Linked DNA regions of Chlorogloeopsis sp. ULAP01. The protein of the gene in region 2 interacts with the protein of the main gene of each other region in a pairwise test. Links are inferred from orthologs where the notes say so. Each region holds a gene or a part of one and is shown on either strand. Other genes may lie near its edges. The genes, in order: rplL and trhO.

The links.
Region 1: the proteins of trhO (region 2) and rplL interact in binary tests that used the Escherichia coli proteins (3 or more experiments, as listed by UniProt). The link is inferred for Chlorogloeopsis sp. ULAP01 from one-to-one orthologs.

Annotation. Positions count from the first base shown.
Region 1 is NZ_JAUDRH010000006.1:290,301-305,734, reverse strand. What follows is about bases 472-3,243. They hold rplL (50S ribosomal protein L7/L12), read right to left. Parts: upstream 2,170-3,243; coding sequence 1,774-2,169; downstream 472-1,773. Other genes in these bases: rplA (50S ribosomal protein L1), read right to left, coding at 3,243-3,243; rplJ (50S ribosomal protein L10), read right to left, coding at 2,349-2,894; QUB80_RS14135 (serine/threonine protein kinase), read left to right, coding at 472-1,712. In the rest of the region: more of QUB80_RS14135, read left to right, coding at 1-471; more of rplA, read right to left, coding at 3,244-3,959; rplK (50S ribosomal protein L11), read right to left, coding at 4,088-4,513; transcription termination/antitermination protein NusG, read right to left, coding at 4,520-5,158; preprotein translocase subunit SecE, read right to left, coding at 5,155-5,382; rplS (50S ribosomal protein L19), read right to left, coding at 5,815-6,177; QUB80_RS14090 (glycosyltransferase family 2 protein), read left to right, coding at 6,323-7,294; QUB80_RS14085 (glycosyltransferase), read left to right, coding at 7,770-8,831; QUB80_RS14080 (serine/threonine-protein kinase), read right to left, coding at 8,914-10,917; QUB80_RS14075 (response regulator), read right to left, coding at 11,899-12,300; QUB80_RS14070 (hypothetical protein), read left to right, coding at 12,551-12,691; QUB80_RS14065 (efflux RND transporter permease subunit), read right to left, coding at 12,688-15,434. UniProt on the Escherichia coli protein: The binding site for several of the GTPase factors involved in protein synthesis (IF-2, EF-Tu, EF-G and RF3). Is thus essential for accurate translation.
Region 2 is NZ_JAUDRH010000005.1:113,429-129,080, forward strand. Bases 8,157-11,146 are described here. They hold trhO (oxygen-dependent tRNA uridine(34) hydroxylase TrhO), read right to left. Parts: upstream 10,092-11,146; coding sequence 9,222-10,091; downstream 8,157-9,221. Other genes in these bases: QUB80_RS11185 (class I SAM-dependent methyltransferase), read left to right, coding at 8,199-8,861; QUB80_RS11190 (DUF3172 domain-containing protein), read right to left, coding at 9,059-9,184; QUB80_RS11200 (ParB/RepB/Spo0J family partition protein), read right to left, coding at 10,226-11,146. Outside these bases: QUB80_RS11145 (antibiotic biosynthesis monooxygenase), read left to right, coding at 28-666; QUB80_RS11150 (VOC family protein), read left to right, coding at 835-1,230; RadC family protein, read right to left, coding at 1,403-2,134; QUB80_RS11160 (phosphoribulokinase), read right to left, coding at 2,285-3,217; QUB80_RS11165 (MarC family protein), read right to left, coding at 3,797-4,381; QUB80_RS11175 (alpha/beta hydrolase), read right to left, coding at 4,925-5,500; QUB80_RS11180 (beta-glucosidase family protein), read right to left, coding at 5,680-7,632; more of QUB80_RS11200, read right to left, coding at 11,147-11,155; QUB80_RS11205 (polysaccharide biosynthesis protein), read left to right, coding at 12,700-14,715; murein biosynthesis integral membrane protein MurJ, read left to right, coding at 14,793-15,652. UniProt on the Escherichia coli protein: Catalyzes oxygen-dependent 5-hydroxyuridine (ho5U) modification at position 34 in tRNAs, the first step in 5-carboxymethoxyuridine (cmo5U) biosynthesis.

The DNA.
Region 1 (15,434 bases), on a different replicon or contig from region 2:
CTTCTCGCCGTCGTTGCGTGATTAAACAGCTCAAACCAATCACAAACGATCCAAAAATTTACCCCAAGATTCAGCGGCGATTTGAACGGGAAGCAACCACTTTAGAGTATTTGGGTGAAGGTAGCGAGCAAATTCCCAAGCTCTATGCCTACTTTTCTGAAAATGGACAGTTTTATCTTGTTCAAGAATGGATTAAAGGCCAAACCTTGTCAAGTCTTATTAAAACTCAAAGTTCAGTGGGCGAAACAGCAGTTAGAGAAATTTTATTAAGTTTGCTGCCTGTTTTAGATTACATCCACAGTAAAGGCATCATCCATAGAGATATCAAGCCAGATAATATTATTCTTCGCAACCCTTACGCTTCCAGCATACCTCCTTATCAAAGGGGGGTTAGGGGGGGTGAGCCGGTGCTTATTGATTTTGGTGCAGTGAAGGAAACAATACGTTCAGTAGAGAATTCGCCAGGATACACCACTCAATCGCTGGTTATGGGTACACCAGGATATATGCCAAGCGAACAAGTTGTAGGACGTCCAGTTTACGCTACAGATATTTATAGCTTAGGTTTAACAGCGATTTACTTACTGACTGGCAAACATCCACGGGAACTAAAAACCAACCCGCAAACGGGTGAAATACTTTGGCAACATCATGCTCCTGGAGTATCGCCGCAGTTGGCAATGATACTTAACCGGGCAATTAAACCCCAAGCTAGCGATCGCTACACTACGGCAAGCAAAATGCTAGATGCTTTGCAGTCTTATTCCCCTCCTACACCAAAGACAACAATTGCAATTCAACCCATTGTCACCTCGCTCCCTACTTTTAGTGCCGCATCTCAGGAAACTCAGCTATTGCCTTCCAATCAAAACGCTCCTGTTACCCTCACCTATTCCATTCCTAGAAAGTGGCAAAAGCCGACTTGGATTGTTGGCAGTTTGGTTGTTGCTAGCTTGATTGGTACGCTTGCGATCGTTAATATCACCCGCAAGCCAGAGTCTGCCCACTCACCAATATTACCCACTCCCACACCGCTTTCAACAGATCTATCTCCTGCGCCAGAATCCCCGGCTCCTACTTCTGAGGAAGCCAATCCACCAGTAAATTCGCAATCACCACCAAAACAACAGCAATCTAATCCTGTACCTTCTGTACCTACTCCATCAGAGCCTGAAGATACTGCTGAGTTTCCAGTTGCATCAGCGCCACCAGCTACAGTTTCTCAACCACAAAACAACGTACCTCGCAATCAATCATCTCGCACTATCGGCACGCAAAAAGTTCCAGGATTTTCTGTGGGTACGCAAAGAAGTACTGTAGAAGCTGCCCTTGGTAAACCAAGCCAAGATTCAAGAGGTATTTGGCGCAATACTCGTGCTGTCAGTTATATATTAGTGCCAAATCGCATTCACCTTGGCTACTTATTTGACCGTAATTCTGGCAGGATTCGTCAAACAGAGGTAGCTTTTGCTCAATCTATAGACTTTCAAGTTATGCTAACAACTTTGGAGGGAATGTTAGGGCGTCAAGTCACAGAAGAAATTAGGCAAGGATTGCTACAAGTGCGACAACGGCGATTGGATAATTTTCGTTTTGCGATCGGCTCCCTAAAAGGCCAAATTGTACGTCAAGAGTGCGGCTTGATTTACATCAGCGTATGGGATTCAGACTTACATGATTTTGTCAACCCTGCCGATGCAAGAAAGTGTTGATTTAAAAAAGGAGCCTCAGTTAGGCTCCTGTCAAATCTTCCAAAACAGAGACAAATATTGACTATTTCACACTCACCTTAGCGCCAGCTTCTTCAATGCGCTTCTTAGCATCTTCGGCAGCTTCCTTAGCAATAGCTTCCTTAACAGGCTTAGGTGCCGATTCTACCAAATCTTTTGCTTCTTTGAGACCCAAACCGGTTATTTCCCGTACAACCTTGAGTACAGCAATCTTCTTATCGGCTGGAACAGATTCAAGAATTACATCAAACTCGGTTTTCTCTTCTACTGCTTCAGCAGGTGCAGCAGCAGCACCAGGAGCAGCCATCATCATCATGCCACCAGCAGGTGCAGCAGCACTAACACCAAAGGCTTCTTCAATTTGCTTTACTAACTCAGCTGCTTCTAGCAAACTTAGGGTTTTCAATTTTTCCAAAATTTCATCAGTTGCTGCGGACATTGATATAACTCCTGTAATGTGAATTTGTTGATTGTTTGTAGTTGTTAATTGCTAATTGTTAATTGTTGATTGCAATTAGCCCTTCGGGTTCAGCAGGTGCTACGACGCGCTTAACCCGACGCCAGGTACTACAACGCGCTTAACCCGCGCAACGCTGCTTCACCATTAGCTATTAGCTATTAACCACTAACTTCTTCGCCGCCTTTGTCTTTGTCGGCATATGCTTGTAAAGCACGAGCCAGCGAACTGGGAACCTCGTTGACTCCAACGGCAATCTTTGTTGCCAAAGCATTGATTGCTCCAGCAATTTGCGCCATAAGTTGCTCTTTGGAAGGTAAATCACCCAGCGCTTTGACATCTGGTTCTTTGAGCAGACGCCCTTCCATAACGCCGCCACGAAGTTCTGTCTTCTTGGTAGCTTTCTGGAAATCTTGGTAAGCCTTAATTGCAGCAGAGAAATCCTCTTTTACTAACAAAAAGGCGGAAGAACCCTTGAGCAATTCCGACATCGGTTGCCATTTTTCATCTTCTTCGATGGCAATACCCATCAGAGTATTCTTTGTTACCTTACAAACAGTGCCAGTTGGTCGCAAGCGCCTGCGCAAATCGGTAATTTCAGCAACCGTTAGCCCCTGGTAGTCGATTACCAGTGCTAATTGTGACTCACCCAAAGTTTCTTTGAGTTCACTCACGATCGCTTTTTTGTTTTCTATGGTTCTACCCATTCTTGTTTCACCTCCTTGGAAGGAATTTGTTAATTGCTAATTGTTCATTGCGATTTACTATTAGCCATTAACAATTAGCAATTAGCCAGTAGCGAAAACAATAAACCCCAGCTGCTAAAGCCGGGGTTTAACTTGAGGGGCGAATTTTATACGCCTGATTCCTAGTGCCAGAATGCCTACACCTTCAATAGGTAAAACCTCAAGCAATTGGAATACAAACCTCGGCAGGATATTAAGCCAATGGCACCTGCTGTCTCCGGCTTTGGTTATTTAGTTGTGTCCGTTGCCATTTGTCATTAGTCATTTGTTTTTTGCCAATGACTAATGACCATTGACTAATGACTAAATTTACGCTGCTTCAGTTAATTTCAAATCGCGCAGGGCGTTGATATCAACTTTGATTGATGGCCCCATTGTGGCAGACACATATACTGTGCGCCAATAACGGCCTTTGGCTCCTGAAGGACGGTTGCGGTCGATAGTTTCTTGCAACGCCTTTAAGTTTACCAGTAAATCTTCTGGCGAGAAGGATGCCTTACCAAACATAACATGCACAATACCTGTGCGATCGGCACGAAATTCTAGTTTACCAGCTTTGAACTCAGCGATCGCACTTGCGATGTCAAATGTTACTGTTCCACCCTTTGGCGATGGCATCAAGCCACGAGGGCCAAGTAATTTACCAAGCTTTGCTACTTGCGGCATCACATCCGGTGTGGCAATCAGCTTGTCAAAATCCATCCTGCCCTTTTGAATTTCGTCAATCAGTTCTTCTGAACCGACAACATCAGCACCTGCGTTAGTTGCTTCTGTTACCTTTTCCCCTCTTGCAATCACTGCCACCCGTACTTCTTGTCCTGTACCTTTGGGCAGTACTACTGTTGTTCGCAGTTGTTGGTCTGTATACTTTGGATCAATTCCTAGCCGAATGTGTGCTTCAGCTGCTTCGGGAAACTTTGCTGTTGCTGTCTCTTTTAAAAGATTTAAAGCATCGATAGGAGCATACTCCCTATCTTCAACTTTTTCTAATAGCGCCTGCAAACGACACGATACTTTCTTTGCCATTTCTCTCTCCTGGGGTATTTAACGAGGTAAATTCTCTCCCCCGAAAATTTTTGGATTTTGGATTTTAGATTTTGTCATTTGTCCTTTGCCATTGTCTTTCCTAATGACTAATGACCAATGACCATTAACTAATCTGTCACGGTTACGCCCATATTCTTGGCAGTGCCTGCAATAATTTTCATTGCCGCATCAATATCATTGGCATTGAGATCGGGCAATTTAGTTTGAGCAATTTGCCGTAGTTGTTCCTGTGTAATTGACCCAACTTTTCTTTTGTTAGGTTCACTAGAACCTTTGTCGATTTTTGCCGCTTTAGTAATCAACACCGATGCCGGAGGTGTTTTGAGTACAAATGTGAAACTCCGATCTTCATAAACCGAAATTTCTACAGGTATCACCGTCCCAGCTTGATCTGCTGTTTTGGCGTTGTACTCCTTACAAAACATCATGATGTTAACGCCGTGCTGACCCAAGGCAGGGCCGACTGGCGGTGCTGGGTTGGCTTTCCCAGCGTTAAGGGCCAGTTTAATGACCGCTACTACTTTTTTCGCCATTTCTAATTAACTCTGTTTCTGAACCTGATTAAATTCCAATTCTACAGGTGTATCTCGTCCAAAAATCGAAAGTAAAGCTTTGAGCTTGCTTCGTTCTGGACTAACTTCTATCACCTCGCCTTCAAAGTCCTTAAATGGGCCAGAAAGCACGACTATCTTATCACCAGTCGCCATGTCAATTTTGACAATTGGCTCTTGTTCGCTAGTCTGTTTGAAGATTCGTTCTACTTCTGCATGACCTAGCGGCACTGGTTTGACGTGACCGCGGCCTTTACCACCGCCACGCTTTTGCTCTGCTCCCACAAAATTAATTACATGGGAGGTATTCCGTACTACCTGCCAGGAGTCATCATCCATCACCATTCTGACTAGTACATAGCCAGGGAAGACTTTCTCTTCTGTATGTTGACGACTACCATCTTTACGGATTTTTACTGCTGGTGTGTGCGGAATTTCTACCTGAAGAATTTTATCAGCTACATCAAACGACTGGATGCGCTGTTCTAAGTTAGTCTTCACACGTTTTTCACAACCAGAGGCTACTTGTACGGCATACCAGCGAGCTTCATGCTCTGCTGCCATACGTTCTTGTGTTTCCTCTGACTGCACAAGAAAATTGTGTTCTTCGTCTGTTGCAGAAGTCATCCGAATACCTGTTGTGCTGCCCAAGTAAAAAATTTATCAACCAAAAAAAGCACAGATGCCGATAGGGATACCATCAGCAAGACAGCTGCTGATTCGCTCACTAACTGTCTGCGACTGGGCCAAACAACTTTTTCAAATTCTTCTTTCAGTCCTTGAAAGAAGTTGCCTAAGCTAAACCCATTGCTAGTAGTTTCTTGGATTTCTGCTTCGTTTTTCTTGGCCACGGTACTTTTACTCCCCCCCATAGCTGATACAGCCATTAAATGCTAATTTTCATTTAATTTCTATAGGCGATCGCAACTTTATTTCTGAACTTTAAATAATTGCTTGAAAAAAAGCTGCAAATAAAACAATTATACCCGAAATCAAAAGTGCTGGTTGCTTGTCTTTTCAACCACTATTGCACTCGATTCGGGTTTTTCGTTTACAGCGCGCCCTGGAGGACTTGAACCCCCGACATCAGGTTTTGGAGACCTGCGTTCTACCAACTGAACTAAGAGCGCACACGCTGTCTTTGATTCAGTTATTGCATCAGACTTTTTCTAGTTTAACCCAATTTGGCGTTTTTTGTTAACTTTATTTTTGACTTCGGGAGACAAATTAGCGGCTGATGCCGCTGTTTGTGTGAATCTTTGTCCCATACTCTACATTATCGATTACAAAGCACGGTCAAAGCGCTGCTTAATCCGAGTAGCCTTGCCAACACGATTGCGTAGATAGTAAAGTTTAGCACGCCGAACTTTACCACGACGTACTACTTTGATGCTGTCTATGCGAGGAGAATGAACCAAAAATACCCGCTCAACACCAATGCCTTGAAATACACGGCGAACTGTAATGGTTTCATTAATTCCGCCATTACGCATGGCAATTACAACTCCTTCGTAGGGCTGTACACGGTATTTGTCTCCTTCTTTAATTTTGACACCCACTTTAACTGTGTCGCCCACATATATATTGGGCAGATTTGATTTTAGCTGTTCCGCTTCAATAGAGCGGATTATTTCTTGAGCGTTCATAGTCTACAGAAAAACTCACAATCATCCATAATAAATCTTCAACCCTATATCAGTCTAGTGGATTAAACTGATGACGTTTTCACCTGTTGTGTCATCAAATTAAGAAAATGTGATGTCACAAAAGTGTGCCATAGGTAGAAAACGTATGAAATTTAGCATAGTGATTACAACTTACAACCGTTTGGATTTGCTGAAAAGAGCGATAGACTCTGCTTTGAGGCAAACTATTCCCTGTGAAGTGGTTGTGGCTGATGACTGTTCCTCAGATGGCACCCAAGAGTACTTAAGTTATTGTAGAGAAAAATTTTTAGAGAGTGGAAACTTTCGCTTTGTGTACCATCGTAATCAGGTTAACTCTGGGCATGCAGCAACTGTGAATGCGGGTGTTCTTAAGTCCAGTGGTGATTGGATTAAGTTTTTGGATGATGACGACTACTTAGCTCCCAATTGTCTGGAGGAAATGGCACGAGCGATCGCACTTCGTCCCCAAGCTGTGATCGCATCTTGTATGGCTGCTCAAATTAATGAACATGAAGTTGAACTTAGCCGTACACCACAATTAGGTGCCGGGTTAGCTTTTTACACTCCACAAGCAGATATTCATTACGGTATGCTGCTCGAACTTCTTCCATTTGGTACACCTGTACAGGTAGCTTGTCGTCGTGATGTCTTCTTAAAAACAGGCGGTTGGGATTCTCAACTTGATACCAATTGTGATGATATTGATTCTTGGATTAATATTGCTAAGTTTGGTGATGCAATTTTTATTAATCAATGCCTTACTTACCGAACTATATGGCAAGGTGCTTGCAATCATAAGTTCTCTTTGTCTCGGCGCCTAAAGACTAATTCTGTGATGAAGGAGAAGATTTACTCTTTGGTTAGCGAAAAGCACTATGCTCACATTCCTGCTCTTAAAGATATTCAAAATTATTTGAAATTGCATTGGTTGCTCGTAGCTTTAAAACAGAAAAATCTTCAGAGCTTTAACAGTATAATTTTTTCTGCTATTCCTGCAATCTTTTCTTGGCAAGCCTGGAGTCTTTTGTTTCATGCTCTATTGAACCGCCGAAATTTCAGCAGCACTCAAATTCAAAAATATGTATTAATTAAATGATTCAACGGGAAAATGCACAATTTAAAACACATTCATCAAAATTACCATGCAAAGCAATTTAGGGATTAAGTATAGAATTTTTTTGCTTTCATATTATAGCTCTCCGACTTCTTTAAGAAGTCAGAGAGCTAATTTTCTAGTTTTGTTTTCTATTTTTTCTGGGAATGCTACACTCTGATTTACATATTTTTATTTTTTATATTCTAAAAATAGCAGCTACATATTTACTTGATATTAGCTCTAGTTTGATTAAATTTATATAAAGCTAAACTCTTATCATCAATTAATATTAAGGTATTCATATATAAAGCTATAGCAGTCCTATCTAATTTATAAAAAGATGCTGGAACTAACTAACCACATAGACGCGAAGCGCCTTTCCGCATGGTAGTACACAAACTACACAAAGAAGGAAGAGTTTTATCAATGATTTAGGATTGCTATATATTAATTTCTTAGATTCATCTCAAATATTATGCGAATAATACATATATTGAATCACATTCAAGAAATTGGTAACGGCATTGTAAATGTAACTGTAGACCTTGCTTGTTTGCAGGCAAAAAGCGGTTTTGAGGTAGCAGTTATTTCAGGAGGGGGAGAATACGAAGCCTTACTAACAAGTTTTGGTGTTAAGCACTACCAACTCGATCAAAGTAGGAAGCCAATTAATATTATTAAAGCGGCTGTAGGATATCGGTCAATTATACAAGAGTTTCAACCGAATATAGTCCATGCCCACATGATGACAGGAGTTGTGCTAGCAGGTTTACTCAGAAATAAAGGTGGATACGGTTTAGTTGCCACGGTACATAACGAATTTCAACGAGCCAGCATACTAATGGGACTTGCCGATAGAGTAGTTGCTGTGAGTACAGCAGTTGCCGAGTCTATGGCACGGCGTGGTATTCATCAAGAAAAGTTGCGGGTGATATGCAACGGTACTCTCGGTAGTCCCCGCAGTCGTCCGTTACAAGAGTATCAACCTTTACCATTACAACGTCCCGCGATCGCCACTGTGGCAGGGATGTATCAGCGTAAGGGTATAACTGAGTTAATTGCAGCTTTTGGACAAATTGCCTCAGATTTTCCTGAAGCCCATTTGTATCTTATTGGAAATGGTCCTGATCGCCACTTATTTGAAACACAGGCAAGTCAAACTGCCTTCACCTCCCGCATTCATTTTGAAGGCTTTCAAGCTGAACCTCAACGCTATTTGCTAGCTTGTGACATATTCGTGTTAGCATCTCACCGTGAACCCTTCGGTCTTGTACTTTCAGAAGCACGTGAAGCTAGTTGTGCTATTATTGCCACTCAAGTCGATGGCATACCGGAAGCTTTAGACAATGGAAAAGCTGGCATTTTAATACCAGCAAAAGATAGTAAAGCTTTGGCTGCCGCCTTAGTAAATTTATTGAGTAATTCAGAAGCTCTAAATGAGTGGAAAATAAAGGCGCATCAAAACTTAGAGTGGTTAGATGTTACTCGCGTTCATCAGGAAAATCTAGCGGTGTATTTAGAGTTAGTGAAAAAATGACTGTTAATGGTTAATAGCTAATAATTAACAACTAACCACTACTTGTACAAACGCTTCGGTTCATCCCGTCTTTACTAACTACTTAAAGATTTAAAGGAGCCGAAGCATTAAGCTTGTAACTACCAATAACTTGGTTAATAGCTGGTAAAAGCTTTTCGTATTGCTCGCTAGGTACAACATAGGAGTCAATCGAAACTTTATTGCCTTGATGTTTAATAAAGCTATTAACTGTTAGCCTTCCTGAAAAACCTTGAGTTTGAGTTGTATACCTCCAAGTAATTCTGACACTATTGTCGGATTGGCGTACAGGTTGATTCATCGTCAAGTTTGTTTGGGAAGCAGCAAAATTGTTGATGAAATTTTTTAACATAGTAGTCAACTGCTCCTGATCTAGCTCGCGTTCTACAATGAAAACGTTAACCTGAACTAGAGCATTTTTAGTGTTGTCCAGCCAATATATAATTACTTCATTTGCATTACTATTATCTTTGAGAGTCCATCCTTGAGGAATATCAATTGAGAATAGACCTGTCTTGTAGGTGTACGTATCAAGGTTGCTAATTTCAACTTCCTCAAATATGCCTGTTTCAGTTGTTGAGTTTGAAGAACTAGGAGGATCTGATTGGCTAGGAGTAGGGTTAGGACTAGAGTTCGATTGGTTCAAGCTTGAGTTGTTAGTATTAGAAGAATTGTCTTCTTCTGGAAGATTGGCACCAATAAAAGCTAAAAGTATAAATAAAGCTGCAAAGCTTGAGTAAACAATAATTGCTGCTTTTGCCCAAGCTCTTTGATGGGCTTTAAAATCTTGTACGCTTCGCCACTGTCTACTTCTCCAAGCCCACACATTTCCTTTTGCACCTAGAATAAAAGGCATTGGTAAGCCGAGATAGGGTATCCAGGAAATTAAACCAATCCAGACTTGGTTAGTTAGACACCACAAAGGCGATATGAGAAATGCTCCCCAATTCCAACCTTGAATTTCGAGCGGTACAGAAACAGAGGTATTAAATGTACCGCCTCCACCTACCCACATCGAGTCAGAATTTATTGGTGTACCCGGCGAGACGTACTGAGGAGGATTACTGCTTGCTGACGAATTCGACCTAGAATTTGTAGGTGTACTAGGTGAAATATATTGAGGTGGGTTACCACCAGAATTTACAACTGTAGGCGGTGGAGAATAGTATTTACCAGAGTTGTATTGGAAAGAAGGTACTGTAGGAGCAACATAATCAGCAGCAGGAGACTGCAAAGCGTCAATCATTTCTCTGGCTGTGGCATAGCGAGCCTCTGGCGAAGGGGCTATACTAACACCTGGGTTATAAGCGATCGCCCGATCCAAAATCATTCGCAAACTCGGACTAACATTTATTGCATATTGATGCCAGATAATGTTTGCTGTTCTGGGATCTGTCTCTAACTCATGCGGCATTTTCCCAGTCAACAGATAAATCATCGTCAAGGCTAAACTGTATAAATCGCTACTATAAACAGGTCTGCCAGCTGCTTGCTCTGGAGGCATAAATCCTGGTGTACCAATTACAATCGAACTGGTAGGATTGCCCTGAGAATTCAATACTGTACCCATTGATTCTCGCACTGCACCAAAATCAATCAGTACTGGTATGTTATCCGAACTCCTCAAAATTATATTATCTGGTTTAATGTCCCGGTGGATAATATGTCTGCTGTGTACGAAGTTGAGAACATATAACAAACTTTTAAGAATTTCTCGCACGGCACTCTCATTCATTACCCCTTCGGTTTGTACTTTCTCAGTGAGAGTTTTGCCTTCAATGTATTCTTGAACTAAATAAAAATTATCTTGTTCTGAAAAATAAGCATACAAATTGGGAATGCGATTGTTACTATTGCCCAAATCCTCCAATATAGCTGCTTCTCGTCTAAACCTGTCTTGAACCATTTGGTATATTTGCGGATTATTAGTAACAGGTTTTAGCTGTTTAATGACGCAACAACGACCAGAAGGCAAATGTGTGTCTTCTGCTAAAAAAGTTTTACCAAAACCACCTTCTCCTAAAACTTTAACAATCTTGTAACGATTGTTAATAGTTGATTGCAACATTGAATCTCAAGCCTCTATATTACTTTCCTAAAAAAAGTTGTACCGGAAATTAAATGACTACAATAAACTGAATTAAAAGCACAAAAATTACCAAACTTTGTATTGTTTCAGTTGGCATTGAGAACAATTATGATTTTTCACTATCTTCATAGTTAGATAGAAATAGACAAAGATGTTTATAATTCAATTTCTAACTAATTATAAGCAAAGCTTATTATTATTCTAGCTGCACAAAATCAGTGTGAAAGCTGTTTAACATAATGATGAAAGTCTCTTAATGTTTAAAAATTTACTATATTTTCTCAATCTTGTATGTAAAGAATTGATATTTTATATGTATAGTTAATTACTATTTATGAAGTCAAGAGCAACTTAAGTAACTAATGCTTTTGTTGCAGGATAGCTAGGAATTACATACAGGCGATCGCATTGTCCTTGGTAGCCCATAAGCAATACAGCTATTAACCTACTTGGATAGTATAGCCAGCACTTAAATCAACCGCTCAAAGCTTCACCAATTTGGAATGGGATGTGCTGCAAAAGTTAATTACATCTCTAGTACGTAAATATGTATGCATGCGTTAGAAAATTCTAAATTTTTGGCGATCGCTATCTAAGAGTCACATCATCACTCTAGCCTCAAAAGCAGAGGCTAATATCTAATAACATTAGAAACTTATCTTTATTTCTCAAATAGTTTATTTCTCAAATAGAGCCTATAGGAAATCATGAATTAAGTTGGGAGTACTTGCTACAGTAATCTATCTTTTTTAAAATCCCAGTAATTCACTAATTGAATCTTAAAAATAATATATGCTAGCTAGCGGTTTTTATTATTTAAAATATAACGTTTTTGAATTATTCATGGTACTAACTCTAGAACGATTAACAAATGTCAAATCTTTGGTAAATATATTACCAAAGATTGATATAGAGTAATTAAAGTTTATTTTTTATCTTTTGCCTAAAACTAGAATGGATCTAATTTTTGGACATCAAAATTGCCTGAACCTGATTTAATAATTCATCAGGATCAATAGGCTTGCGGATAATTCCAGCCAACCTGACTTCACACTCTTCATTAATCAGAGCTTCTTCATAAGCCGTAATCAACACAATAGGAAGAGATTCTAAAGTCGGGTTTTGCTGAATGCGACGAGCAACTTCGTATCCGTCTATATCTGGCATCATCAAATCTAGCAGCAAAAGAGCGGGTTGACTAGCTTCAACTTTAGCCAGTGCTGCTGTTCCGCTATTTACAATTTCAACATCATAACCCTCCAATTTGAGAACCGTTTCAAGAAAAAAGCAATTTTCAGGAACATCATCACAGATAAGAATGTAATGATGATCACTGTTTTGTTTCGCCCCTATACCACACATATTGCAATCAAAAAAAGTGAATTCCTATTTTGAAATCACCCTTACACCTTTAACTAAACAGGAGTTTATAATTCCTCCTACTCAGGATATAGTTCTTGTAATATACCCGTGAATTAAAGTTTTTCCGAAAAAATCGCTTTTTTCTGCCGTGGTATAAATGTTGTTTCAATATTGGCAAATAGGTTAAGAAAGAAAAAATAGCGGGTAATATTTGTAAAATGCCACCACTGTAATTATTATCAGGCTAAAGTTGAATCAATTCCTAGAATTAATTCAGACTACTCAAGTGATGGGGATACGGGTGGTAGTTGGGGTGGTGATAGTGGCGGCGTTGGTGGTGGAGACTGTGGAGGTGGTAGTGATGGGGGCAGTTGGTAGCTTCTGGGTTTAGATTTTCCTGAACAAACGCAATTGCATTAATATAGGCTTCACCCATTTCCAACTCAAAGCATCATGCAGCAGAACATAAAAACAGGGAATAATAAACAACGTTAACAGTGTTGCCAAAGACAACCCCGCAAATACGACAATACCTAAAGGTTGAAGAAATTCTGAACCTTCCCCAATTCCCAATGCTAAAGGAAACATACCCAAAACAGTAGTGATTGTAGTCATCAAGATTGGGCGTAAACGTTGGGGAGCAGCTTGTAAAATTGCTGCTTTACGGCTAATTTCTTCCCGTTCCCGAATTTGGTTTGCCAATTCAACCATGATGATAGCATTGTTAACAACGATACCAACAAGTAACACAGCACCAACAATTACCGTTGCGCCAATGGCTGTTTGGGTAATATAAAGGCCAAAAACACCCCCAGCTAATGCTAGTGGGATAGTAAACATAATTACTAAGGGGTCAATCAGTGAATTATATTGCACTGCCATGACTACGAAAACTAAAAAGCTAGCCAATCCCCCTAACAACTGTAGAGAATTTTGCAATTGCCGATTAGATTCTGCGGTGGAACTGGGCAAGACACTCACACCTTGAGGAAATTGGAAACTGTTTAATACATTATCTACCTGTGCTTGGGCATCGCTAAGACTTGCTCCTTCCGTCAAATTCCCAGCAATAATGTACACCTGACGCTGGTTAATGCGTTGAATTTCTCCAGGAGCTTGGGCATCTACAATACTTGCCACATCGCTCAGGCGCACTTGGCGATTATTTTCCACAAATAAAGGCAATCTTTGTAGTTGCGAAGGTGTTTGCACAGATTCTTCATCTAATTGCACCCGCACATCTACAAGACGATTGCCCCGTTGCAACTGTGTGGGTACGCTACCTTGAATTGCAGTTGCGATTGTGTCACCAATTTCTCTAGTAGTCAATCCCAAAGCTGCAACCCGCTCCCAGTCGGGAAGAATCTGAATTTCTGGTTGACGCGCATCTGCATCGGGACGAAATCTAGCTAAGGTGACTTTTTCTTCCAAATTTGCCAGTAATTGCTCTCCGGCTTTTTGTAAGGTGTCTGCGTCATTTCCTTGCAGGATAATATCAACTTCAGCACCACGAACGGGAGAATTAGTGAGAATTAAACCTCGTACTTGTCCGGGAGATAAACGTAAGCGAATACCGGCTAAATTTAGTTTGTTAAACTCTTGAGTAACTCGTTCCACATAGGCTTCTACGTCTGAACCAGGTTTGAGGGTGATGGTACTGGAACTCCGCAAGGGGTTTTCAGTAGTATTGCTACCAAATAAACCACCTCCAATTGTTGAAAATACGTATTCTGTTTCTGGCTGACGGCTGAGGATATCATTAACCGCAGCCATGACTTTTTGATTATTTTCTAAAGGAGTACCGGGAGGAAATTGAGCGAATAAATTGGCTTGTCCGGTATTAATACGGGGTAAAATCTCTTGGGAAATTTGCGGTATCATCCACAAGCTGCCACCACCAAGTAGGATAATAGCGATCGCCACTGTTAACAATCGAAAACGCAATATTTTACTCAACAAAGCGCTATATCCTCTGGTTGCGGCATCAAAACGACTATTAAACTCCCGTAAAAACCAGAAATCACTCATACCACTGGAAAAGCGCCATGCCAGCATTCGAGAAGTGAGCATCGGCACTACGGTTACAGCAATCAGGATAGAAGCGGCAACAGAAAAACTAATAGTGAGAACTAACTCATTGAATAGTAGTGAAATAAAGCCACCAATCAACAAAAACGGCAATACAGCAACTAAATTCGTGCTAGTAGAAGCCAGCAATGCTGATTCTACTTCCTGGCTACTTTGTTCTGCCTGTTGAATCAGTCGCAGTGGGCTAAGGCGAGTTCTCGTATCTTTGCCGGGAGTCATGCCTGCACCCTCGGCAATATTCTCCAACATCACGATGGAGTTATCCACCACAATACCCACACCCAATGCCAAACCACCCAAGCTGAAAATATTTAGGGATAAGCCAAATAATCCCATCAAAATGATTGCAGCGAGGGTTGCCAAAGGAATAGCAAATACAATAATTAGAGTTTGCCGTACTGAACCGAGAAATAACAAAACAGCGATCGCGGCAAGTGCTGCTCCTACTAACCCGGAAGTAGTGACGTTAGCAATAGAATTGCGAATAAATCGTGACTCATCCAAAGTAGGTGTGAGAACTGCCTCTTGTGGAACAACACCAGATTGTCTCAATTCTTCCAGTCGCTTTTTCACTCCATCAACAACATCGATGGTGTTGGCATCTGGTTGTTTTTGAATGCTGATTTTGACTGCCGATTCTCCGTTGAGTAAGACGAACAGACGTTGGTTTTCGGTACCGTCAATAACCTCAGCAAAGTCACGCAGATACACACGTCTGGGAAGCGGGGAAGTAGTAGGGGTAGTGCCTTGTACTTGCCCTGAAGTAGAGGAAGTGGGGGAAGGGGAAGAAACTTCAAAAGAAAGATTACGGATTTCTTTAGCGTCTTTAAAACGCCCGACAGTGCGGGTGAGAGGTTCGGAATTTTGTCCAAAAATTCTACCGCCAGAAATATCTTGGTTACGGCTTGTCAGTTCATTGAGTACATCTGTTAAACCAACACCAAGAGCTTGCAAGCGATCTAAATCAATATTGACTCTGACTTCTTCTTGTACTCCTCCCGATACATCTACCCCTGCCACTCCTGACACCACACTTAGCTCGCGGG
Region 2 (15,652 bases):
TGAACCAGAACATCTACGAGGTAAAAAATGCCAACTATTTCTAAAAACAACGATGTAGTTACGGTAATAATTATCTTTGCCGTAGAGCCAAAACGTCAGCAGGAATTGATAAACACAATTATTGAATTTCTAGAAACAACAGTGAAATATCAGCCCGGTTTTATCTCATCTAGCATTCATAAAAGTATAGATGAGGTGCGGGTAATGAATTATGCTCAATGGCAAACGATAGAAGACTACAAAGCCTTTATCAATAATTCTGAGGTGCAAGCAAAGGCTGCAAAATTAGGTAACTTTTCTAAACCAGAATCACACGTTTACGAAGTTGTGGTTTCTAAACCGGATAATGCCAATCTAAAAATTAGTAAAGGCGGGTTGATTCACCTTGCTGAATTCCGAGTCAAGCCAGAAAACCAAATGCGCCTAGTGGAACTAGAAAGAGAATACGTAGGAGTGGGTTTGCAAAATTCTGGACTTCTTTCTGCTAATTTTCATCGTTCCCTAGATGGTGTTCACAATGTAAATTATGGACAATGGCGCAGTTTTGCAGATTTTGAAGAATTACTAAAAGATCCAAAATACAAACCCTTGAATGAGTATTGGCAAGGGTTGGCTGAAAATGAATTTCATCTTTACGAAGTTGTTTACACCGAACCTGCTGAATAATTAGCGATCTAAGCAGTTACAATGTGCAATTTTTTGCAAAAATACTCCTTAAAGTTGATTTACTCTGTTTTTAATAACGAAGATTATTACAAATAAATCTGCACAGAAACTTACCACAAGAGGCGATCGCATAAGTCAATCAAAGATTGCAGCAGAGGGACACTAGCAATGAAAACAGGTTTAGCATACACAAGATTATTGGTAAAAGACTGGAAAGCTAGCTTTTTGTTCTACAAAGATGTGATGGAATTTGACGTTGCTGTAGAAGATGAAGAAGACGGATATGCCGAGTTTAAAGCCGGAGATATGAGGCTAAGTATATTTCGGCGACAAGAAATGGCACAACTAATTCATAATGCCGACAAGCCACCTCATGCTGAATGTCAAGACACTGTAGCATTGATTTTTACAGTCCATGATGTGGAAGAAGAATATCAACAATTAAGACATAAAGGTGTGAAATTTATCGCACCACCCATGAATAATCCCTACTTTGGAATTAAAACGGCTTATCTTCGAGATCCAGACGGAACTCTCATCGGTATATACCAGCTTTTAGTATGAGGGAATATGCTTAAACCAGCGAGCGGAGAACATTAAGCAAAATATTGGCGGTTTGTTACTGGGTAATATCCTCCCCTAGATAGGGTTACACTACCAGAAATAGATTACTTTACTGCGTGGCTCTCCACTCTTGTGATGAATTATTAGCATTTACAGAGGGCTTCCAATTTTATCAATCTCCCTGGGGATACTCCTCCCACAAAGTTGTAATTTCCCGCAAACTTTGATGATTGCCATTACCTAAAATTAAATGATCTAGCAGTGGAATACCCAAAAATTGCGCCCCTGCTAGCAACTGCCGGGTAAGTTCGATATCTTCGCTACTCGGTTCAATATTACCTGAAGGATGATTATGCGCAACTATAACTCGTGTTGCCCCTTGGCGAATCACTTCTCGAAAAATTTCGCGGGGAGGTGCTAAAGTTTCGGTGGCAGTGCCAATAGTAATTACTTGGGTTCCTAGCAAGCGATTTTTCACATCCAACAGCAAAACTGCCAAACGCTCTTTTGTTTGCCACATCAAATCTTGGCTGAGAGCAGCAGCAGCTACTGCTGGACTATCAATAACTGTCCGATCCGAAGGACGAGACTGAAAAGCACGTTTACCTAATTCAATTGCTGCCAATATGGTAGTTGCTTTTGCTGGGCCGATGCCAGGAATTTGCATTAATTCAGCAGCACTAATATCTCGCAGCACTGCCAAGGGATCTCGATCGCATTTACTCAATTCGTGTAATATGTATTGTCCCAAACCTACAGCAGAGAGTTTTCCCGCTCCTTGCCCAGTACCAAGCAGAATTGCAATTAATTCAGCAGTGGATAAAACTTTAGAACCATGAGCCAACAACCGCTCTCGCGGACGCTCGGTCTCAGGCATATCAGCAATTCTGAGACAATAAGTCATACTAAATCCAGGGAAGTACGCTTGCAGAGTATCTATACTCTAGTTATCCCCTGAAAACTCTCAAAATATAACCTATTTGACGAAATATTTAAAATTTTCTCTCTAAGCTAATAGCTATTATTTTCAGCATTAGCCATTAGCTATTAACTACTAATGTATTTGTGTTGCTTTGAGCATATGGTAAGTAATCAAAAGTTGGGTAAGGGCGAGGGGATAACTTTGAATTGTTTCCCCAGTTGTACCGGCTACTTTACCTAACTCTGGATTACTATCGCGATCGCATATACTTCTCAAGTGAGGCATATCCGAACAAATTAGATGTTCTAACTTATTAACTTGTTCTAAGGTGGCATGACCGTCAACTTCTAAAACATCAACGGGTTTACCCATATCTCGATCTAATCCCAGGCGAATTGCCGACATAGAATTATGATCGAGACCAAGAATCTGGGTAAAATTTGGATGGGGAATGGTTGGACGCAAGACTAAACGCACATTTAGGTGTCCGTTAACTTGATTTAAATCATCGTTAGGTGGATAAAAACTTATTACTATATCTGACCACTGTCGCTGTGGACGAATAAACTGTTCTGAGTCTGGTTCTCGCTTTTCTAGTTCTGCCAACACCTGTTCTTCTGTATATCCCCGCTTTTGTGTATCTCGCTTAACTTTCCAAGTAGCACGTAATTCTTCAGGGGGTGCCAGATAAACTTTCACGTCATAAGAATCACGAGCTGTACGAGTTGAATAGCCAAGCAATCCCTCAACGATCACGAATTTACCCGGTTTAATGTAAACTGGTGGCTCAAATGTCCCTGTTGTGTGACTGTAAACAGGCTTAAGAATAGGCTGTCCTATTCTCAGCAGTGACAGGTGCTGCTGCATAATATCTAAATGGTTGCAGTCGGGGTGAAGAGCTGTGATGCCAATTTCCGCACGTTGTTTGCGATCATAGCGATGGTAATCATCCGTACAAATGACTGTCACATTTTCTGGGCCAAGCACCTGAGCAATCCCTTTTGTGAGTGTGGTTTTTCCAGCAGCACTGTCACCAACAATACCAAGAATAATTGGACGGCTCATGGCTTTCTCCCGTGCAGATAGCGACTACAGTAAAGTGCAATTTTGGATTGTATGTTAGTTTACCAATTCTATAAATTTGTGAAATATAACTCAAGGAGTAGAAAGAGTGTTGCTATGCAAAATAATCACTAAATCTTAAAATAATCATCTAATAATCAAGGGTTATTGCCTTTAACTACAATTTGTGTCGATTTTTGTAAATTAATTAACTATAACTATAAATAACATCAAGATGACAAGAACACAGTTTTTGTTGTATATTTTTTGCCTTGTAAAGCATTTGTCTTTGATGGCTGGCGTGTTGTAGCTATTACTATTACCATAGTCTTTGCAAGTGTGATTCAACTATGGGGGAAGGAATTTATAGCGTTGCTGATTTCATGTATGAAAATAAGCGTCATACCAAAACCCTCGTCCAGGCAAGTTGAATTGCCAAAATTCCCTTAATAGCTTCACACTTTATGCTGTCAAAAATAGTGTCTAGTGGCTGGCATTATGCTATTAGAATGTAAGTAGAATTTTGAATTGGAGTTGTCTGTAAAGCCAATTATCTCAGGACACCCAAGCCTTTAAACGCCCCTAAAATGGTTTCGACTGCCAACGCAACCTGGAAAAAACCAGCGTTGCTGCAAACACATTAAAAATCAGCATTAAACCTGTAACCTTCATGATTTTGTCGATGAAGAACATAACCAGAAAATTCAGGAGCATCATCAGTGATAGTACCTTGACGATTGCGAAATCCATTCCAGGATAACGCGGTGCAATCATAATGAAAATCAGGATGACTGCAATGCCAACAGGTGGCACGATAATTGGAGATGCAACTGGAGAAATTGCAAGTTGAATTGCAGTGGGGTTAGCAGGCACCGGTGGCTCTACAGGGTGAACAACCGGGAAGATTGCTTTCAAAGCGGAAAGTAACAGAACAATGCCAGTCGCAATTTCTACAGCTTCTAAAGAAATCTTATAACGAGCTAACAAACTCCGTCCTAATAGCACGATGAACAAACAGATCGCACTGGCGATCAAAACTCCCTTGACTGCAACCTCCCGCTTGAATGCGAGCGACATTGAGTGCATGATTTTTGCAAAAGCGGGAATGGTTTTAATAGGCCCGATCGTTAAGAAAAAAATCGTAAAAATGAATGGTTCTGCTTCCATAGGACTAGGTTAATAACAAAATTGGCGAAAAGAAATACTATCACGCTGAAATGTCAGAAATCCCTTGATATTCTTCTTTTGATCAAAATATTTGTGTTGTTTTTTGTTTTGAACTCAATTTTGAAAGCAAGGTATGAGGCGATGCCCTATAAAAACAATGTTTTATTTCTCTAGCATCTATGTTGTGCTTGTGCAGCATTCTTTAATATAGAGCGATCGCGCTTCACTCAAAGAGACGGCAAAGGCCACCCTACAACTTCCAATAACGATCAAAAAACAAGGCGATCTCCATCATGACGTTCTGCGCTTCTGGAGTCAGAAAAGCGGTTAGATAATCGCCATGCGACATTCCCTCATACAGGTGCAACTCCGCAGGGATGCCTGCGGCTCTGAGCTTACAATGGGTACGGGTCGTTGTACTCAACAGTAGATCCCTCGTGCCAGAAATGAGGATAGCAGGTGGGCATCCAGAAAAATCGCCGTAAATTGGAGACAATTGCTCATCGTATAAAGCATGGCTACCTGCATATAGCTTCGTGGACTCTAATAATCTTCCTTCATCCGACCTAGCATACGATCCACTTCCGCATTTAGATACAAACTGTCTCCGGTTTTCGTCAAGTCAGCATAAGGCGTACCGAGGAACAAAGCCACTGGCATCGCTAGTCCCTCTTGTTTGCAGCGCAGCATTGTCGTCATGATCAATCCGGCTCCTGCGGAGGTGCCACCCATGACGACAGATTTAGGATCATAGTCGTTCACAACTGCTTTCCAGACTGTTAGCACATCATCTGGTGCTGCTGGAAAGGGGAAGTCGGGTGGCATTCGGTAATCTATCGACAAAGCGTGCGTTTGGCAAGTCTGAGCCTGTAACATCGCTTCTCCGACTGCTGCGATACCGCCATTGAACAAAAAGGCACCGCCATGCACATGAACAATCAGATGGTTCTCTTTGCCAGGGGCGATCAATTTAGGCGAGACTCGATAGCACGATACGCCCTCAATCTCGACAGACTCGATTGTGATACCCATTTGCTTGGCACCCGCGATCGCAAGATTTTCATACACCTGATTCGCCTCTTTCTGTAGCGCCTTCCAGCCTTCTGCGGTCGTCGGCATGGAGACAAGCGGCGGGATTGGCGTGGCAATATGCTTTTGTAGTTCGGGCGAAACCGTGCTTGGAACAGGGACTTCCTTTGCAGGGATGGCGAGGTGAGGCAGCGTTTCCATCGAGTCTACTCCTTACTAGATCAGTTAAATCTCTGCATTTTTCGGATTCAGACGCATCAACCCTATGATCATCGCCCGAAATGTTGCCCGATTAGCGTTGTTTCTGCCGTTTCTACTAGATCATCAGCAGCACGCGACAGACTGATTGTGTAAGTTCCTTCATCGATGCGCCACTGCCCTCGATCGCCATCAAACCTTGCCAGCAGTCGCGGATCAGCCATCATCTCCACCCGCTTTGATTCACCTGGTTCTAGTTGCACTCGCTCGAAACCCAGCAGCCGCATCCGTTTGTCACCTGCTGCTTCAGTTAAATAGAGTTGTGGCACATCTGCCCCTGCACGATCGCCCACATTCTTGACCGTAAGGCTTGCCTTAATTGTTTCACCGCCCTCAATGGTGAAGTTACTGTAGGCAAAGCGCGTATAGCTCAATCCATAACCAAACCCATAAAGCGGCTTTGCATTCGTTTTGGCAAACCAACGATAGCCAATCTCAGCCCCTTCATTAAAGTGAACGGTCGAAGGTTTACCAAAGGGTTCACCAAAATTTGGAAGTTCTGGACGTGGCAGTTGTTGAACATCGGCAGGGAACGTAATCGGCAAGCGACCTGAAGGATTGATTCGTCCAGTGAGGACTTCTGCGATCGCAGTTCCGCCCGCTTGTCCCGGAAACCATAGCTCGATGATCGCTTTGACTTTATCTCGCCACGGCATCGCGATCGGATTGCCTGTTTCGAGAACCACGATTGTATTCGGATTTGCAGTAGCGACAGCTTCGATCATGGCATCCTGTCCGTAAGGGAGGGTGAGATCCGGATCGTCGAAGCCTTCACTTTCAAATTTGACCCCAAAGACGATCGCAATATCTGCACGACGCGCTTGTTCAGCCGCATCAGCAGGATAAATGCCAGGATCGAACATCACCTTTGTATGGGGAAGTTGCTTCTTGATTTCCGCCAGTGGCGCACAAGGGTGATAAGCTTCGGTTCGGACGGGAGCAAGTAGGGAGTCTCCACCAATGGGAATTTCAGCTGCATAGCCACCGGTTGGTAGAGTTTGGCTCGATCCGCCCCCTGCAACGACTCCTTTGTTCACCTGCCAGCCAATCACCGCAATAGTTTTGAGATCAGGTGAAAGCGGTAGGATTGCATCGTCGTTTTTCAGCAACACAATCCCCTGACGAGCAACTTCCAGCGCCGCATCATTATGCTTCGCCATATCTACCGTGTATCCTGACTCACCATCCCATTGATCTACACCCACCATGTGAATTGATCGTAGAATCCGCCGCACCATATCAGATAATCGCGCTCTCGGAAATTCACCGTTTGCCATTGCTTCTTTGAGTGGCTCATTAAACCATTCTTTCTGGTCTAACTGTGCGCCTGAATGCTGATCGAGACCTTTAAGGGCGAAATCCCAATGATAAACTGCCATCCAGTCTGACATGATGTAGCCTTTGAAGCCGATCGCATCTTTGATCACACCATTCAAAATCGGATCATTGCCACAATTGTACGCGCCGTTAACTTTGTTGTACGCTCCCATCAGCGAACCCGGATTGCCGCGCTCGATGCCGATTTGGAACGCGAGTAAATCGGATTCTCGATGGGCGATCGGATCGATGATTGCATCTAACCAAAACTTGTTTATCTCATTGACGTTGAGCGAAACGTGCTTGAGCATCGATATCACGCCTTCGGACTGTGTGCCAATCACATTCTCAGCGCCCATCACACCGGAAAGCCAAGGATCTTCTGAGATGTATTCAAAGTTGCGTCCGTGGCGCGGATCACGAGGCAGATTAATACCACCACCACAGATTACATTGTAGCCGCGTAGTCTTGCCTCTCGACCGATCACCGCACCCGCTTCCCGTGCCAATGTCGGGTTAAAGGTTGAACCCAGGCACAGCCCACAAGGTAGGGCGGTTGCCGTATCACCGACTCGACTGCCGAGCGGATTAGTTACGCCAATTGGTCCGTCAGTAATTTTCTGGGGTGGAACTCCCAATCGCGGCACCCCTGGAACATAGCCCGCAAGTCGCCCAATCTCTTCGGGTACTCGCTTTTCTCTGACACCCCGCAGCACCACCATCAGACTGAGGATCAGCGAAAAGCGTTCATCATCAGTCATCTGCGCTTCAATCTCAGCAGCCCAGCGATCGGCTTCAGAGCTATTCAGTGCTTGTGAAACGGGACTTGATGAAACAGGATCTTGTACCATTACTGATCTCCTTTAGTCGATGAGTAGGCGCGAACTCGCTGAGAGATAGTGTTGCAATTCCAATCACTCGATCAACCTAGCAATCGCTGAATAGCACCCGCCTTGATTTCAGCTTCAAGCAAGAAATTGAGATCACAGATTCAGGCAAAACTTATTAAGTTGATGTACTGAAACATATCTAAGGCTAAATTAAAGTAAAAATGATTTTGTTAATTTTTATTTAAGAAAGCAAAATATATGCTTGTCACTATTAGGATTAAGCTTTTTGTATGCTTATTCATCAAAATATCAGATTGAAATAACTGTGGCGAACTGTCCAAAGTAAAATCTTTTACGGAACTCGGTGTTGGCGATCGCACTTTATGGCAAATAAGACTCTTGGTTTAGAAAAACACATTTATGATTACTTACTTTCCGTATCTCTACGGGAGCCAGAACTTCTAGCTCAACTGCGGCAGGAAACAGCACAGCATCCAATGGCTGAAATGCAAATTGCACCAGAGCAAGGACAATTGATGGGATTGCTGGTGCGGTTAATCGGGGCAAAGAAAACGTTGGATATTGGTGTCTTTACTGGTTATAGTTCTCTGGTAGTGGCATTGGCATTGCCAGCAGATGGCAAAGTAGTGGCTTGTGATGTCAGTGAAGAGTACACAGCTATTGCTCGTCGCTACTGGCAGCAAGCAGGTGTGGCAAATAAAATTGAATTGCACATTGCTCCAGCCCTGGAAACACTAGAGCAGTTGTTAGCAGCAGGAGAAGGAGAAAGCTTTGATTTTGCCTTTATTGATGCTGACAAAAGCAACTATGAGAATTATTATGAACTCGCTTTGCAACTTGTACGTTCAAAAGGGCTAATTGCGATCGACAACGTGTTATGGTCAGGTCAAGTAGCCGATCGCAATGTCCAAGACAATCGCACTAACAAAATTCGTGCTTTAAATCAGAAAATACATCAAGATCAAAGAGTTACGATCAGTATGATACCAATTGCAGATGGCTTGACTCTAGCTATGAAAAATTAAAACTTAGCATTTATGTATAGAAACTTAGAGTATTAAATCATTTTAAAAATTAATACACTAAATACTTACAAAAGTTGTCATTTAATATCATGTCCGGTTAATCAAACTGAAGAAAAATGTTTGCTCGTAGTCAGGACTAAAGTCCTCAAGCCGGAACTGAAATCCTGACTACAAACTGTTTATAATGGGCGATTTGACTAAAGCAGATTTGTTTTTACTATGAAGATGCGAGTATCTGTAGCGATCGCATTTGCTCCATATTGTATACATACATCGGCATTGGGTGTAGCACTGTCAAATTTTAAGAACTTGGAAAGATGCATCGTAACTTATCGAGCAACAGCGATCGCTAAGCCACTGTTAATTTTGTTGGCGCAGTTTTTCCTGCTGGCGTTTTCTTTTCTCTTCTGTCAAACTATCAAAACAGTGGGGACAAGAAATTCCTTCCTCGTACTTTAAAGAAGTGCGATCAACTTCTGAGAGCGGATGCCCACAACTAGCACACATTTGGTGAGTGCCAGATTCCAAACCGTGACGAACTGCCACGCGTTCATCGAAAACAAAACACTCTCCTTCCCACAAACTTTCTTCTGCTGGAACTTCCTCTAAATATTTGAGAATACCACCTTTGAGATGATAAACTTCTTGAAATCCTTGGGAGAGCATAAAAGCCGAAGCTTTTTCACAACGAATTCCACCAGTACAAAAGAGTGCCACCTTCTTGTGTTGATTTGGATCAAGTTGCTTGCCAATATAATCCGGAAATTGGCGAAATGATTCTGTTTTGGGATTTTGCGCCCCTTTAAAAGTGCCAATACTCACTTCATAATCATTGCGAGTGTCAATCACTGTCACTTCTGGATCGCAAATAATGGCATTCCAGTCTTTAGGACTGACATAAGTTCCCACGCTTTTATTAGGGTTGACTTCGGGCAGCCCAATAGTGACAATTTCTTTTTTTAGACGTACTTTCATCCGCTCAAACGGCGGTGAGTCAGCACAAGACTCTTTGTGTTCCAAATCTGCAAGGCGCGAATCTGAACGCAGAAAAGATAATACTGAGTCTACGCTCTGACGCGAGCCAACAATCGTGCCGTTAATACCTTCTTGTGCCAGCAGAATCGTTCCCTTAATGCCTTGCACTTGGCAATAGGATAGTAAAGGTTGTTGTTTCTCGACAAAATCTGGCAGATTAACAAATTTATAAAATGTAGCAACAACTAACGTCATTTCTAGCTCTGTGGGAATGAAAATACAAGATCAGGATATGAGCAATATTTATCTATATTATCTTCCCAGTTTTGAGCGCACAGCAGATACAGAATACTTCCAAGGTTACGAGCTACTCAGTTAGGTTTGTTAGCTTACTCTTCCAAGACTAGTGCTTTTAACTGTTCCATCAGCCTTTCTAGTGATTCTCGCTTGGTAGGATGATCCCAAATTTGCGATTTATCCAGCAGACGGACAATTGCATTCATACGATTTTTAAGGGATGATTGCCGATCGCCATTAGTACTTGTAGTAGCAAGACTGGTGATCCGCTCTTTGATTTGAGAAAGCGAAAGTGTTTTGGCGATCACTTCTTCTAGCAGTGCTTCCCTTTGTTCTCTATCTTTGACTCTAGCAATGACTTGAGCTTTGGTATAAGCTATCTTTCCTTGACGTAGAGCTAATAAAATTTCCTCAGGTAAATTCAGTAAAGGCAAGCGACTACTAACGAAAGACTCCCAACTCATTAACCCTAATCCTCTAAATACTTCTATTACAGTTTGCCCTTGTTCACTGCCCAAAACGTTTTGGGTATTTTTATGTTTAGCTTCATGCTGCATCCTATAAAGTAATTTAGGAATACTTTGAATTTCTAGATTCAGCTTCATTGCCAATAGTTGTAGAATACCCTCTGTTTCCTCAACCGGATTCAAGTCTTCTCGTTGTAAATTCTCAATTAAGCTAATCTGCAATGCTTCTTCGTCGTTGAGTTGGCGCACTATCACAGGAATTTGTGTTATCTGAAGTTCTTTTGCTGCTCGATAGCGTCGTTCTCCACTGACTAACTCGTACATCTCGTTATGAATGGAGCGAACTAAGAGTGGCTCAAGAATACCATGCTGCCTGACTGATTCCACTAATTCTTGCATCTTGTTAGGCTCAAAGTAGTGTCGAATCTGCGCTGGTGGTAAAAAAATTTTCTCAATCGCCACTACTGTAGTAGCCTGTATTGTGTTTGATAGTGTTTGGTTCGACCATCTAGTTATGTATGGTTTGATTTCTAGTGTTTTATGCTGGTAGATCATGGTGATGTTGTTAAATACTAAAGTTTTATAGCGTGCTGCACCTAAAAAACACTCCTAGTCTCAAGCATTAAGCCATCAATGCTTGTACTAATGAAAATTCTTATGTTCAATCAACCTTGATAATTGATTATTAGTAAGCTCTGTAAAGGCTTACTGAGCAAACCATTTTTAATGCTTCTAACTTTCTAGACACTTATCAGCACTCTTATGCTTCTGGTATTACTGTCAATGGTGTTGAGTTGATTGCCTACTTATTATAGAATACCCCCCCAGGGGACATACAAAACAGTTAGTAGAATACCTTTGACAAAAAAATTGACTTTTGTTGGCTTGACTTCAACTATAGATGTCATCAAGATAGGGAGACAAACTTTTATAGATTCGGGAACATGAATAATATATATCGCAAAGACGCTCACTTGCAATGCAAAGATAGCCTATAAATATTTTTGTGCTGGTCGGCGATCATTTTGTGACATCTAGATATATTGTTGCTGATTTGATACTCATATGCAACATCGGAATCATTCATTAACTTCTAAATTTGGCATCAATACTTCTTGTTTTACTTATCTATAATTTTTTCTTAAAAATAAAGTTATTGCTTGTTTTAGCTTCATTTTTTTGACCATATCAAAGCTTTTCTATTGATATCAAAATCTATAAAATAATGCTTGTTGCTAGCATATATCATGTTAATCACCACATAATATACGTCTAAACACCAAAAATACAACAAATTGTAAATGAAAAGTATTGATAGAGTTAACAATCAGCTAATCTGAATTTTATGGAATTTTCTAAACAAGCTTTTGCTATACTTACGTCCTAAAAATCTTGTTTAGCAAACCTTGAGATAATCTTTTTGTAAATACAGTAATGAGATGATGTAATCATTGTTCTAAAGGGTTTGTAATGCAAAAATTGATATTTGACTTATCAATTGATTCAGACCAATTTTAAGAAAAGTATTAATTTTCAATGTGATTAGGCTTAAAAATGATAGTTTTTGATTGAGTCTAGATATAGTAATTAAAAAAGTTTTTTTGTATATCAGCAAATCAACATAGTTTAAAAACGTTTCTTAACCTTTAAGCTCCGCTGGATAATTTTAAATATGTTGTATGCATTGCGACTCAGTTATTTAATCAAAATCCAATTATTGAGGATGAGTTACTTATGTATATATTCAAGATAGTTATTGTGGTGTGAATATTAACTAAAATGATTGTCAGACACAATTACTATACTTTTGGTCAGTTGATTTAACTTAGATTAAGTGCATAATAAATTTTGGATGCATTTGAGATAGTCATCAAACCAAAACTGACAATCTGTCAAAGATATTTGATTTGAGTTAAACAGGACAATAAGTGAATGGATACCAATTTTGATAATGACTGCGACAACTGCAAATTTCTTTTGCTGTGTAGTTTTACTACAAGTTTTGCAATAATTAATAAAATTGGTTTACCAATTTGCTTTGTCTAGACTTGGCTATTTATAGCTAAGTAATAGTCTTTAGCGAATTGAGGTTTAAAACAATGAATGTTTTCTTTTTTGTTTCTCATTGGTTAATGCAGAAATCAAGCAATATATTGCTTGATAAATTGCTAAAAGTGAGAAACAGGCATTGGTTAATAATCGACATCATTATTTTTGCCGCTACACCCCTATTAGCTTTGATTCTGCGCTTAGATGGAATACCTAGCCTAGAAGCATATCTGCCAAACTTAGCATTTGCCACAACACTATTTTTGCTGATCAAACAATTCATTTTATGGAGTTCTGGTTTTTATCGCCGTTACTGGCGCTATGCCAGCATTGAAGAACTCACATACATCGCTATGTTGATGGCAGCAGCGATTATCATACAATCGTTTTGTTTTGATGTGATTCATAGCATCCCAAACTCTGTTTTCAGTGGACTTCCACGTTCATTGCCATTAATTGATGGACTACTTTCGTTTATTTTCATCGGTGGTTTGCGTTTCAGCATCAAAGCAGTAGAAAAAACTCACCAAAAACGAGCAGTATTTAACCCCTCACAACGAGTACTGATCGTCGGGGCTGGGAAAGCTGGAGTGTCTTTATTGCAACAAATGCAAACAAATCCTCAACAGGGTTTTTATCCAGTTGCCTTTGTTGACGACGATCCCCAAAAACTATATGCACACATTCACGGTATTCCTGTAGTGGGCGATCGCCACAAAATACCTGATATTGTCAAATCTTTGCAAATTCACAAGGTGATTATTGCAATGCCAACAGTTGCAGGAAAAGTGATTCGAGAAATCGTTGATATTTGCAAAGCTACCGGCATTCAAACCAGTACTTTACCAGGAATACATGAAATCCTGAATGGACGAGTAAGAGTGGATAGCATTCGTGATGTGCGGATTGAAGATTTACTCAGGCGTGAACCAATACAGACAGATATTGGACGAGTTGCGGAATTTTTGGCAGGCAAGAGAGTACTAATTACAGGCGCAGGCGGCTCGATTGGTAGTGAGCTTTGCCGTCAAATTTACAAATGTCATCCTGCCCAAATGATGCTAATGGGGCATGGTGAGAATTCTGTGTTCAATATTCAGCAGGAATTAGAACAACTAGTTCAAGCCCTAACAGCAGATGGGAAATCTGCAAGATATGCCCCTCGTCTTCATATCTTCATTGGCGATATTCGTTACCGCGATCGCCTTAAACACGCCTTTGAGCGATTCCAGCCAGATGTGATTTTTCATGCCGCAGCCCACAAGCACGTTCCTCTGATGGAATTAAATTCACCAGAAGCAATTACTAACAACGTACTGGGAACAAAAAATTTAGTGGATCTGGCGCTGCAATACAAAGTTCAACATTTCGTGATGATATCTACAGATAAGGCAGTTAATCCCACCAATGTGATGGGAGCAAGTAAAAGAGTTGCAGAAATGTTGGTATTGCAAGCAGCAAAAAAAAGTGGCTTATCTTATGTTGCTGTGCGCTTTGGTAATGTTTTGGGTAGTCGTGGCAGTGTCGTCCCGACTTTCACTAGGCAAATTTTAGCAGGAGGCCCCGTCACAGTTACCCATCCGGAAATCCGCCGCTATTTCATGACGATTCCAGAGGCAGTGCAATTAGTGTTGCAAGCAGCAGTAATTGGGCATGGTGGAGAAGTGCTGATGTTAAATATGGGACAGCCAGTGAAAATAGTTGATTTGGCAAAGGAATTGATTCGTCTTTGTGGATATGAAGTCAACAAAGATATTGAAATTGTCTTTACTGGTTTGCGTCCAGGTGAAAAGTTATTTGAAGAGTTGTTTATTGAAGGAGAAGAGTACGAACCAACTGAGCATGAAAAGTTGTTAGTTGTCAAAAATGCGAGTCGAATTGTTCCAGATAATTTGACTATTGCTGTCGAAGATTTATGCAAGGCCGCGGCTAAGAATCATACGAATTTAATTCTGTTTCTACTTGAGCAAATCGTCCCAGGATATAAACCAAAATATTTAGGGAATAGTACAGCAACATCTACTATCAAAAATAATGCTATCGTCACAGTAACTAACAATATTTAGTGTGCTATCAAAATATGCAGATTACGACAATGAGTGATCTAAAACTCAAATTCATAAAGAATTTGGAGTAAATCTAAATGAAAGTTTTGTCAGTGCAAAATATTGTGAAACATTGGAGGAATTTATCAGGTGGCTCCATCAACCGCCAAATTTTGGGAGCAGCGATTACGGTTGGTTTAGGAACAGCATTAATCAAAATAGTGGCTGTGTTTAAAGAATTAATTGTCGCTTGGAAGTTTGGAATTGGAGATACTTTAGATGCATTTTTAATTGCCATGCTAGTTCCTGATTTCATCATTATTGTCGTAGCTGGTTCTTTTCATGCTGCTCTCATTCCTACATATATTCAAGTACGAGAACAAGAAGGCATAAATGCAGCTCAAAAACTTTTTTCTGGAGTTATGCTCTGGAGTTTAGGACTGCTTTTAATCACAACCATACTAATGTTGGCTACTGCACCCTTGTATTTACCACAAATTGCAGCAGGATTTAGTGCTGAAAAATTAGATTTGACTTTTAAGCTGCTATGGGTGATTGCACCTGTGGTAATGCTGAATGGAATCCTTCTAATCTGGGGTGCAGTTTTGAATGCGGGTGAGCGTTTTGCGTTAGCAGCTGTGTGTCCAATTATGACGCCAGCCATAACAATAATATTTCTATTACTGAATAAGTCTTGGGGTGTTTTTGCCTTAGCAGCAGGGTTAGTTGGTGGTGCAGTATTGGAAATTATTCTTTTGGGAGCGGCAATTTATCAGCAAGGCGTTTTATTGGAGCTGAAGTGGTATGGATTGAATGCTCACTTACATCAGGTAATTAATCAATTTTTTCCGGCAATGGCAGGATCGTTTTTAATTGGTAGCGCTGCTTTTGTCGATCAATCGATGGCAGCAATGTTATCGCCTGGGAGTGTAGCAGCACTTAACTACGGACAAAGAGC